Tistrella mobilis: one gene and its partners. The protein of the gene in region 3 interacts with the protein of the main gene of each other region in a pairwise test. Links are inferred from orthologs where the notes say so. Each region holds a gene or a part of one and is shown on either strand. Other genes may lie near its edges.

Region 1 (2,996 bases), 1.4 Mb from region 3 along the record:
CGCTCACGATCATGTATTACGGTTCGGGCGGTCAGGAACTCGGAACGTCGACCTTCAGTGTCTCGTCGAACCGCATGCTGCCCGGCGAGGTCCTGCGCTTCAACCAGCGGGTCGAGAACCCGCCGCGGGAGGCGGTCCGTTTCGACGTGCGCTTCGCCGCCGCTCAATGACATCCTGAAGGCGCCGCCATCGTCAGGCGCGGCGCCTTATCCATCCCCGACATCTGGAGACCAGACCGCATGCGTCCGGAAGGCGATATCCGCACCCTGATCAGCCGAGGCGAAATCGACCAGAGGATCCAGGGGCTCTCCTCCGAGATCGCGTCGAGCATGGGGCCGGAACCGCTGCTGGTCGCCATCCTGAAGGGCAGCTTCGTCTTCTGCGCCGATCTGATCCGGGGTCTGCACGGCGCCGGCATGCAGCCGCAGGTCGATTTCATGATGCTGTCCAGCTATGGCCGCAGCACGACCAGTTCGGGCGTGGTCGAAATCCGCAAGGACGTGACCGACTCGGTCGAGGGCCGCCAGATCCTGCTGATCGACGACATCCTGGAAAGCGGCCGCACCCTGCGCTTCGCCCGCGACCATCTGCTGTCGCGCGGCGCTGCGGAGGTGAAGTCCTGTGTGCTGCTCCACAAGCCCGGCAAGGCGAAGGTGGAGTTCCAGGCCGATCATGTGGGCTTCACCGTCGACGACCTGTTCGTGATCGGCTACGGCCTCGACTACGCCCATTATTTCCGCGAGCTGCCCTTTATCGGCGTGCTGGCCCCCAAAGAGGGCTGACCCCGCTCGGCAGCTCGGCAGTCGGACAGCAAGAGGGCGGCAGCCGGTGACCGGCTGCCGCCCTCTTCATGCGCAGATCCGCCGGATCTCAGATCCAGTCGGGGACACGGTCCATCGCGATCAGTTCGTCGACCGTCTGGCGCGGACGGATGACGGCATAGCGGTCGCCATCGACCAGCACCTCGGGCACCAATTCGCGCGCGTTGTAGGTGTTGGACATGGTGGCGCCATAGGCACCGGCCGAGCGGAAGGCGACCAGATCGCCCCGCGCCACCGGCGGCATCGGCCGTTCCCGGGCGAAAACATCGGTGCTCTCGCACACGGGACCGACGATCTCCACCGGCGCCCTGGGCGCCCCAGGGGCGGGCTCGTTCACCGCCACCACTTCGTGATAGGCGTCATAGAGTGCCGGACGCATCAGATCGTTCATGCCCGCATCCAGGATCAGGAAGCGCTTGCTCGCCGTGTCCTTGACATAGACCACCTCGGAGAGCATCAGTCCGGCATTGCCGACGATCACGCGGCCCGGCTCGAAGATCAGCTTCAGATCCAGATCGCCGGTCACCCGGTGCACCATCTCGGCATAGGCCTGAGGCGCCGGTGGCGTCTCGTCGCTGTAGGGGATACCGAGGCCGCCACCGAGATCGAGATGACGGATCGTATGGCCTTCGGCCTTGAGCTTCCGGATCAGCTCCACCGTACGGGTGAAGGCCGCCTCGAAGGGCTCAAGCTTCGAGAGCTGCGAGCCGATATGCAGGTCGATGCCGGTCGCCTCGACATGCGGCAGCCGTCGGGCATGGGCGTAGACGTCGATCGCGCGATCCCAGGCGATGCCGAACTTGTTGTCGGCCTTGCCGGTCGTGATCTTGGCATGCGTGCCGGCATCGACATCGGGGTTGATGCGCAGCGACACCCGCGCCGTCACCCCCATCGCTGCCGCCACCTGCTCGATCGCATCCAGTTCAGCATCGCTTTCGACGTTGAACTGCAGAATGCCCGCCTCCAGCGCCGCGCGGATCTCGGCATCGGTCTTGGCAACGCCCGAGAACACGATCTTCTCCGCCGGGATGCCGGCAGCCAGGGCGCGCCTCATCTCGCCTGCCGAGACGACGTCGGCACCATAACCCTCTGCCGCCAGCAGCTTCAGGACCGCCTGATTGCCATTGGCCTTCACGGCATAGCAGATCAGCGGATCCAGCCCCGCCAGAGCGTCGCGAAAGACGCGGGCATGTCGGGTCAGGGTCGCGCGGGAATAGACGTAGACCGGGGTCCCCACCTCGGCCGCGATCCGGGTCAGCGGCACGTCCTCGGCATGGAGGATGCCGTTGCGGTATTCGAAATGATCCATGTCGTCCTCGGGATCGGGCGGTCAGTAGGGCGGCACACCCAGGCCGGGGCCACTGGTGCGGCCCGGGGTCACCAGGCTCTTCGGGTCGGATCCCACCGGGTAGTTGGGGATCTTCTCCGTGTCGACGGTGCCGTCGGATTTCACCGCCATCGGCGGTACCAGATCACCCTTCTTGCCGCAGGCAGCGACGGCCGTCGCGACCATCAGGACCAGAACGAGGTGTCGGAGGCGGTTGGAGAGGTGGCTCACAGAAAGCGCTCCCTGGCTTCGGCCGCACGGGCACGCACGCCGTCGGGCGCGGTACCGCCGAACGAGGTACGACTGCGCACCGAGGCATCGACGGTCAGCACCGCCATCGCCTCGGCCGTGATCCGGGCATCCACCGCCGCCAGATCCTCGGCGGAAAGTTCGTCGAGCCGGAGCCCGCGGGTCTCGGCGGCGCGGACCACGCGGCCGGTCAGGTGATGCGCCTCGCGGAAGGGGAGCCCCACCACCCGCACCAGCCAGTCGGCCAGATCGGTCGCCGTGGAATAGCCGCCGGAGGCCTGGGCACGCATGGCATCGGGGTTGACGGTCAGGTCGCGGATCATGCCGGTCATGGCCTGAATGGCCAGCGACAGGGCGTCGACCGCATCGAAGGTCGGCTCCTTGTCTTCCTGCATGTCCTTCGAATAGGCGAGCGGAAGGCCCTTCATCACCGTCATCAGCGCCACCTGGGCGCCCATGATCCGGCCGACCTTGGCCCGGACCAGTTCGGCGGCATCGGGATTGCGCTTCTGGGGCATGATCGACGAGCCGGTGGTATAGGCGTCGGACATGCGCACAAAGCGGAAGGGTGCCGACGACCAGATCACCAGCTCTTCGGC
Region 2 (2,778 bases), 1.8 Mb from region 3 along the record:
TGGTGGTGCTGGACATCCCGCTGCTGTTCGAGGGTGGCGGTGATGCCCATGTCGATGCGGTACTGGTGGTGAGCGCACCCAACTGGATCCAGGCCCGCCGGGTGCTGGCCCGTCCGGGGATGACGCGGGCCAAGTTTCGCGACATCCTGTCGAAACAGGTGCCCGATGCCGAGAAGCGCCGCGGCGCCGATGCCGTGATCCAGACCGGGCTTGGCCATGGCCATGCCTTCCGGTCCCTGAAACTGGCGCTGGACGGCTTCAGCCGCCATCGCCACGAGATGTGGAAGCATCACTGGCACCGGCCGCGGATCCGGCGGCCGGCCGGCCCACGCCGCCGCCCCGGCGGCTGACGGCGCCCCGGTCCGCTTCTGTCGAACGAGGAGCTTCGAGCTTGCGCGAGATCGCCTTCGACACCGAAACCACAGGCTTCGATCCTGCCACCGGCGACCGGCTGGTCGAGATCGGCTGCGTGGAGATCCTGGATCAGGCGCGCACCGGTGCCGAGTTCCATGTCTATATCAACCCCGAGCGCGACGTGCCCGAGGCGGCGGTGGCTGTGCACGGGCTGACGGCCGAACGGCTGAAGACCGAACCGGTCTTTGCCGAGGTCGCCGACCGCTTCCTGGAGTTCGTGGGTGATGCACCGCTGGTGGCGCATAACGCCGCCTTCGACATGCGCTTCATCAATGCCGAGCTGACCAGGCTTGGGCGGGAGCCCATCCCGATGTCGCGATCGATCGACACCGTGCAGATGGCCCGCATCCGCTTTCCGGGCGCGCCGGCCAGCCTGGATGCGCTCTGCCGCCGCTTCGGCGTCGACAACAGCAACCGCCTGCTGCACGGCGCGCTGCTCGACGCCCAGCTGCTGGCCGAGGTCTATCTGCACCTTCTGGGCGACCGCCAGCGCGGTTTCGACCTGGCCGCCGACCGTCGGGGGGGCCCCGGCGAGACCGGTGGCCGCCGCCGCACGGTCGCCCGGCCGCCCCGGATCCACACCCCCACCCCGGCCGAGCTGGAAGCCCATCAGGCCTTCATCCTGAAAGAGGTGAAGGCGGCGATCTGGCTGGCGGAGGATTGAGCCACCGGCCGCCATCTGCCGCCCGGCCCGGGATCACCCGACGACATCCGCATGACCGCGGACGGATACCGATCGGGAAAGCAGGCGATGCCGCAAACGAAACGCCGCCGCCCCTGATCAGGGCGGCGGCGTTTCATGCAGGCGGCTGCGGAGCGACGGCGGGGCCGGCGCTCACGCCATTCACTGCGGCTGGGCGCGGCGCTGCTGCTCGGCCTGGAACAGCTGCACGAAATCGATCGGGTCCAGCATCAGCGGCGGGAAGCCACCGTCGCGGGTGGCATCGGCGATGATGCGCCGCGCGAAGGGGAAGAGCTGGCGCGGGCCTTCGATCAGCAGGAAGGGCTGGATCTGCTCCTGCGGGAAGTTTTCGAGCATGAACACGCCGGCATAGGACAGCTCGCAGAGGAAGGTGGTGTTTTCCTCGTGCTTCGCCGAGGCCGACAGCTTCAGCTCGACCTCGTAATTGTCGTCGCCGAGCGGCTGGGCGCCGACATTCACCGAAACCTGGATGTTCGGCCGGCTCTGGGCCGAGGCGATCAGCGACCGCGGCGCGTTCGGGTTCTCGAACGACAGGTCCTTGATGTACTGAATGGCAAGGCGGAAGCGCGGCGAAGCCTCGGCGCCGGCTGCGCCGTTGCCCTCGGGCGTCTGGGTGTCGGCCATGGGGTGCTGGTCTCCGGGTGACGCAGGTGTTGATCTGGGGCCGATCGGATCGCCGGCCAAGTCGGGCGTAACATGTGCGCCGGCCCGGTGCAAGTACAGCGCCGGAGATGATGACCGGCGGTCGACCGCTGCCTTCCGGGTCAGCGGCCGATCAGCGGCGGCTCGTCGTCCTCGGGGCGGCGGCCAGGGCTGCCCGGGCGATCTGCGGACGTGGAGTACTCGCCCTCGATGATCACGCTGCCGTCACGGCTGCGCCACTGGCTGCCGGGCTGGCCCGGCCCCGGACGGCCGGTCATCACGAAACGGGTGCGGGCCAGGATCTGTTTCTGCATCAGCCGGCGGACCGGCGGCACCAGAAGCAGGGCGCCGATCGCATCGGTGAAGAAACCCGGCACCATCAGCAGAACGGCCGCCAGGGCGAGGAACAGCCCGTCGAAGACCTGATCGACCGGTGCCTCGTTGCGGTTGAGCCGGGCACGGGCCTCGGTCATGGCCTTCAGACCCTGGTGGCGCAGCATGGCGGCACCCGCCACCGCGGTCAGCACGCAGAGCGCCACCGTCGGCAGGGCGCCGATCTCGCTGCCCACCTGGATGAACAGGAAGACCTCGATCAGCGGCACGAAGAGGATTGCGAGAAGCAGAGAGACTGCGGCGACCATGCTTGCCCTTTCCTGAACCGACCCTTATGTAAGGGTGGAGGCGGCGCCGTCCAACCCTCGTCGCGTTCGTGCGACCCCATTTCCCTGCCCGGTCCATCGGGTGCCGGGATCCGCGGGTGCGAATGCCGGCCGGACGCGGCCGACCGATCGTGTTCCGCCGCCGAAATCCTTCGTGCGGACGTCTCCGACGGCCAGGTCCTGATGTCCATGGAATATCTCGACATCCTCTTCTTCGCCCTCGTCGCCGTGTTCGTGGCCCTGCGCCTGCGTGGCGTTCTGGGCACACGTACCGGCCATGAACGGCCGCCGGAAGAGACGCGCAACCCGCTCTCTCCCCGCCGGGCCGAGCCGAAGGCCGCCGAGGCCGGTGCTCAGCCG
Region 3 (5,685 bases):
TCGGCCGCCGTCATGCTCGGCGGTCAGGTCGCCTTCCGCCGCACGGGCCAGCACCTTGCGCATGCCGCCGATCGGCCGGGTAACCGCCCGTCCGATGATCAGCCCGGCAAGCAGGGCCGCCACGGCCGCCACCACGGCCAGGGCGATCATTGCGAACCGGGTATCGGCGGTGGCGGCGGCCTCGGCGGCGCCGCGGGCATCGGCGGTCTCGGTCAGGCTGCGCCGGGTTTCGGCCAGCAGACGTGCCGCACTGGGCCCCAGCACCTCCACCGCCTCGGTCCGGCGTTCGGCAACCTGGCCGACCAGTTCACGCAGGGTCTTCGCCCCCTTGGCCAGATCATTACGCAAGGTCGAAATCTTCGACAGCGTCTCCAGACGCCCCGGATGCATCATCTTCAGTTCCAGCGACAGCACCGCCCGCTTGGTCTCAGCCAGCGCCGCATCCATCGCATCGGCATGGGCCATGTTGCCCGACGCCATGAACAGGCCCGCTTCTTCCCGCGCCGTCAGCAGGAAACGCTGGATCACCGCCGCCTGATAGGCCGACTGGATGTCCTGATCGATATAGCTTTCGCGGATGATGTCGGTCAGCCCACCTTCCGAGGTTCTGAAGGCCGGCTCCATCTGTTCCCGCCAGAGCGTGCCGCGGGCAATCTCCACCTCGGCCAGTTCCTCGACCGCCTTGCCGAAAGCCTGGGTCGCCGCCGCGACCTCGGCCGCCGCGGCCCCCAGATCGTCGATGCGATCCTCGGCTGCCCGGACATGGCTGCGGAATGCCTCCAGCCGTGCCGGATCGCCCGTTGCGACCAGCAGATCCGCCGCTGCACCGGCAGCGACAAGGTCGGCCTCGGCCGCAGCCATGGCACGGGCGGCACCGACATCGTCCTTATAGGCGGCAAGCCCGGTGCCGGCCCTGTCCAGTGCCACCACCGCCGCGCCAAAGCCTGCCACGGCCAGAACCAGCAGAACGGCAAAGCCGATCGTCAGCTTGCGACGGATGGTCATGGAACGCACGCTCCCGAACCGATTGGCGAACGGTCCCCCCAAAACCGGGGAGACCAATTTGCCAACAGGTATAGGGTGGTGATGACAACCGCATGACGGTGCAATGACATTTAATGAACGAGTCATTCACCCGCATGCCTGGGTGCGATCACGCCGTCATCGTCCAGGGCAGCGTCACCGTCATCTCCAGCCCGCCGGTCGACCGGTTGGCGGCGATGATCCGCCCGCCATGGGCCTCGACCGTGCGCCGGGCGATGGCGAGGCCCAGGCCGTAGCCCTGGTTGCGGCTGCCATCGGGGCCCCGCACGAAGGGCTCGAAGATCGAGGCCAGCATCTCGGGCGGCACCCCCGGCCCCCGGTCGCGGACCTTGAGCACATGGCGACGCCCGCGTTCGTCGATATCCACCGACACGGTGACCGCCCCGCCTTCGGGCGAGAATTTCAGGGCGTTGCGGATGATGTTCTCGACCGCCCGCCGCATCAGTTCGGCGCTGCCCTTGATCAGCATCGCGCCGCCCGTAAGGCTCGCCGCCGGGGTGACGTGGCTCTCCACCGTCACCCCGGCGGGCCCGGCCTCGAACCGGGCATCGGCGACCACCGAGGCCACCAGCCCGTGCAGATCGAAATAGTCCTCCCGGCGGGGGGCGTCGTTCTCCACCCGCGAGAGTGTCAGCAACTCACCCACCAGCGTGTCCAGCCGCGCCGTTTCAAGCTCCAGCCGGTCCAGCGTCACCGCCACCCGGTCGGGCGACTGACGCACCAGCCCCACCGCCATGTGCAGCCGGGCGAGCGGCGAGCGCAGCTCGTGCGAGACGTCGTGCAGCAGCCGGTCGCGCGCCGCCACCGTCTGTTCCAACCGCGCCGCCATGACGTCGAAATCCCGGGCCAGATCGGCAAGCTCGTCACGTCGTCGCCCCATCGCCGGCCCCAGCCGCACGGCCAGATCGCCCCCGGCCAGGTCGTCGAAGCCCCGGCGCAACCGCAGGATCGGGCGGATCAGATAGCGGGCGAGCGCGGTGCTGAACACCAGCCCGCCGCCCACCCCCAACATGATGATCTCGGGCGGCAGCCGGAACGGCCCGCCCGGACGCGGCGGCATGCGCAGGTCCGACAGGTCGCGCGACAGCTGCCAGACCGACCCGTCGGGCGCCGTGACAGACCGGATCAGCACCTCATCCCGGCGGATGACGACAGAGGCGGCCGGTGTGCCATGATCGGCCGGCCGCACCACCAGCCCTGCCCGCTCACTCTCGGGCCAGGCGGCGATCAGGCGTCGCAGCGCCGGCAGGCCGCCGCTTTCCAGCACGGCCGCCGCCGAGGCCAGTTCTACCGGCGCCAGCCGGTCCTCGAACAGGTGTACGATCGGCCGCGGTGGATCGTCGAACAGCTGGATGGCAACCCAGAGTGTCTGGACCATCAGGAAAAAGGTCAGGCCGAAGCCGAACAGGATCTTCCAGAACAGCCGGCCCCTCAGGGCGGCCAGGACGGGCGTGGTCATGCACGATTCACCCGATAGCCCACGCCGCGCACGGTCTCCAGCACGGTCTCGTCGAGGCCGCGCTCGATCAGCTTGCGACGCAGATGGCTCATATGGACATCGATGCTGCGGTCATAGCTCTCATGCGGCCGGCCCAGCACCTCGCGCGACAGCTCGTCCTTGGCGACCACGCGGTTGCCGGCGCGGATCAGCCGTTCCAGCAGGTTGAACTCGGTGGCCGTCAGTTCGACGGCCTCGCCCGCCACCGTCACCCGCCGGGCCTCGGTCTCCAGCCGGATCGGCCCGGCCTCGATCGAAGCCGGGGCCACCAGCGCCGCCGCCTCGCTGCGGCGGAGCACCGCGCGCAGACGTGCGACCAGCTCGCGCGGATAGCAGGGCTTGGGCACATAGTCGTCGGCGCCCAGTTCCAGCCCGACCACACGGTCGACGTCGTCGCCGCGGGCGGTGAGCATGATCACCGGCACCCGGCTCGCGGCCCGCAGCCGGCGCAGCACGTCCAGCCCGCCGATCCGCGGCAGCATGATGTCGAGCAGCACGGCCGCATAGCCGCCCCCGAGTGCCGCCTGCAGCCCGGCATCACCGGTGGTGACAAGCATGGTGTCGAAGCCTTCGCCGGCCAGATACTCGGTCAGCATGGCACCGAGTTCGGCATCGTCGTCGATCATCAGGATGCGCGGGCCGGACATGGATCCCTCTGTGCCGTCATGACGTTGGGCCGAACATATACCGGCCCGCAGCCGGGTGTGAGGGGGCTCGCGTCGGTTTTACCGGGGTTTTACGTATCATCGACACAGGCCTTACCGACGGCAGCCCTCCGCTCGGTTATGCTCGTGCCCGACTTCTCCGCGTCACTCAGGATCGAGCCGTTCATCCCGTGTCCTCCCCGTCCTCAGGTTCCTCCTCCGGCTTCGCCCGGCGCCTGCGCGCCCTGCGGCTGCCCGTGCTCATCCTCGTCCTCGCCGCCGGCGGTTACGGCGTCTGGCGCTATGCCTTCCCCGAAGCGCCGCCGGCGCCGCCGCCGACCGTTGCCGTTCACCGGGCGGATCTTGAAGACACCGTGCTTGCCAACGGCACGCTTGAAGCCGTGAACATGGTCAGCGTCGGTGCCCAGGTTTCGGGCCAGGTCAAGACGCTTGCGGTCGATGTCGGCGACAAGGTCAAGGCCGGCGACCTGATTGCCGAGATCGATTCGCTCAACCAGCAGAACGATCTGCGCAATGCCGAAGCCGCGCTCGCCAATGTCCGCGCCCAGTATCGCGCCAAACAGGCTGCGCTGAAACAGGCGGAACTCGCCTTCCGGCGCGAACGCGAACTATTGGCCGGCCGCGCCGGGGCCCGGGCCGATTACGAGAGCGCCGAGGCGACGCTTGCGACCACGAAGGCCGAACTCGCAGCACTGGAAGCCCAGATCGCCCAGGCCGAAATCACCGTCGACACGGCGAAGGTCGATCTGGGCTACACCCGGATCACCGCGCCCATGGACGGCACGATCGTGGCCGTGGTCGCCAAAGAGGGTCAGACGGTGAATGCGGTGCAGAGCGCGCCGACCATCGTCATGCTGGCCCAGCTCGACACCATGACCGTCACCGCCGAGGTCTCGGAAGCCGACGTCATCCGCGTCGTGCCCGGCCAGGACGTCTATTTCACCATTCTGGGCGAACCCGGCCAGCGCTATACCGGCAAGCTGCGCTCGGTCTATCCGGCGCCGGAATCGGTGGCCACCACCTCCAGCTCCACCACCGCCTCGTCGTCGTCGAGCAGCTCGTCCTCCTCGTCCAGCACGGCGATCTATTACGACGCGCTGTTCGACGTGCCCAATCCCGACGGCAAGCTCCGGATCTCGATGACCGCCCAGGTCTCGATCATCATCGAGCGGGCACCCGGCGCGCTGGTGATCCCTTCATCCGCTCTCGGCACCCGGGCAGCCGACGGCAGCTACACGGTTCAGGTGCTGGGCACGGACGGCACCGTCACTCCCCGTAAGGTGACGGTGGGCATCGACAACAATGTTCAGGCCCAGATCCTGACCGGGCTTGAAGAGGGGGAGCGGGTCGTCGCCACCAACACCGCCACCGTCGGCACCAACATGCAGCCGCGTCGCCCCCGTGGCCCGATGGGATTCTGAGCCCGTGACCGGAACCGATACCGCCAGAGACCCCCTGCTCAGGGTGCGCGGCCTGCGCCGCGAATTCCCGGCCGGCGACCGCATGGTTGCGGTGCTCCAGGATGTCGATCTCGACATCGAAGCGGGCGAGATGGTCGCCATCATCGGCGCCTCCGGCTCGGGCAAGTCGACGCTGATGAACATCCTGGGCTGCCTGGACCGGCCCAGCGCCGGTTCCTATCGCATCGCCGGCCGCGACACCCGCGAGCTGGAGCCCGACGAGCTGGCCGAACTCCGCCGCGAGCATTTCGGCTTCATCTTCCAGCGCTACCACCTGCTCTCCACCCTGACCGCGGTCGAGAATGTCGAGATCCCGGCGGTCTATGCCGGCGGCGACCGCCGCAGCCGGCGGGAACGGGCGCTCGACCTGCTGGGCCGGCTGGGCCTCGGCGACCGCACCGGCCACCGGCCGAGCCAGCTGTCGGGCGGCCAGCAGCAGCGGGTCAGCGTTGCCCGCGCGCTGATGAACGGCGGCCGGGTGATCCTGGCCGACGAGCCCACCGGCGCGCTCGACAGCCGCAGCGGCGAAGAGATGCTGAAGCTGCTGGGCGAACTGCATCAGCAGGGCCACACCATCATCATCGTGACCCACGATGCCAAGGTGGCGGCGATCGCCGACCGGATCATCGAGATCAGCGACGGCCGGATCATCGCCGACCGCCGCAAGCCCGATGCCGGTGCCCCCACCGGCGACCGCTTGCCGCCGGCCGGCCGGCGCGGCGGTTTCGGCATTGCCCGTCACCTCGAAGCCTTCCGTATGGCCCTGCGTGCGATGGTGGCCCATCGTCTGCGCACCTTCCTCACCATGCTCGGCATCATCATCGGCATCGCCTCGGTGGTCTCGGTGGTCGCCCTCGGCGAGGGCTCGCAGCAGGAAATCCTGAAAAGCATCTCGTCGATCGGCACCAACACCATCGACGTGATGCCGGGCGAGAGCTTCGGCGACATGCGCGCCGGCCGCGTGCGGACCCTGCTGCCGTCGGATGCCGAAGCCCTGGCAAGCCAGCCCTATGTCGAC

What was found. Proteins that work in one complex are often made in the same cells at the same time.
Region 1: the proteins of P7L68_RS19220 (region 3) and lysA interact in binary tests that used the Escherichia coli proteins (3 or more experiments, as listed by UniProt). The link is inferred for Tistrella mobilis from one-to-one orthologs.
Region 2: the proteins of P7L68_RS19220 (region 3) and secB interact in binary tests that used the Escherichia coli proteins (3 or more experiments, as listed by UniProt). The link is inferred for Tistrella mobilis from one-to-one orthologs.

Annotation. Positions count from the first base shown.
Region 1 is NZ_CP121017.1:4,399,026-4,402,021, forward strand. It holds lysA (diaminopimelate decarboxylase), read right to left. Parts: upstream 2,131-2,996; coding sequence 871-2,130; downstream 1-870. Other genes in the region: P7L68_RS25370 (zinc-ribbon domain-containing protein), read left to right, coding at 1-170; hpt (hypoxanthine phosphoribosyltransferase), read left to right, coding at 240-782; P7L68_RS25385 (lipoprotein), read right to left, coding at 2,152-2,379; argH (argininosuccinate lyase), read right to left, coding at 2,376-2,996. UniProt on the Escherichia coli protein: Specifically catalyzes the decarboxylation of meso-diaminopimelate (meso-DAP) to L-lysine. Is not active against the DD- or LL-isomers of diaminopimelate.
Region 2 is NZ_CP121017.1:4,730,360-4,733,137, reverse strand. It holds secB (protein-export chaperone SecB), read right to left. Parts: upstream 1,742-2,778; coding sequence 1,259-1,741; downstream 1-1,258. Other genes in the region: P7L68_RS26965 (Tim44/TimA family putative adaptor protein), read left to right, coding at 2,602-2,778; P7L68_RS26970 (FxsA family protein), read right to left, coding at 1,882-2,400; dnaQ (DNA polymerase III subunit epsilon), read left to right, coding at 392-1,078; coaE (dephospho-CoA kinase), read left to right, coding at 1-350. UniProt on the Escherichia coli protein: One of the proteins required for the normal export of some preproteins out of the cell cytoplasm. It is a molecular chaperone that binds to a subset of precursor proteins, maintaining them in a translocation-competent state.
Region 3 is NZ_CP121017.1:2,969,331-2,975,015, forward strand. Bases 1,345-4,151 are described here. They hold P7L68_RS19220 (response regulator transcription factor), read right to left. Parts: upstream 3,190-4,151; coding sequence 2,500-3,189; downstream 1,345-2,499. Other genes in these bases: P7L68_RS19215 (ATP-binding protein), read right to left, coding at 1,345-2,503; P7L68_RS19225 (efflux RND transporter periplasmic adaptor subunit), read left to right, coding at 3,444-4,151. Outside these bases: P7L68_RS19210 (methyl-accepting chemotaxis protein), read right to left, coding at 1-1,005; more of P7L68_RS19215, read right to left, coding at 1,154-1,344; more of P7L68_RS19225, read left to right, coding at 4,152-4,628; P7L68_RS19230 (MacB family efflux pump subunit), read left to right, coding at 4,711-5,685. UniProt on the Escherichia coli protein: Response regulator member of the two-component regulatory system CpxA/CpxR which responds to envelope stress response by activating expression of downstream genes including cpxP, degP, dsbA and ppiA.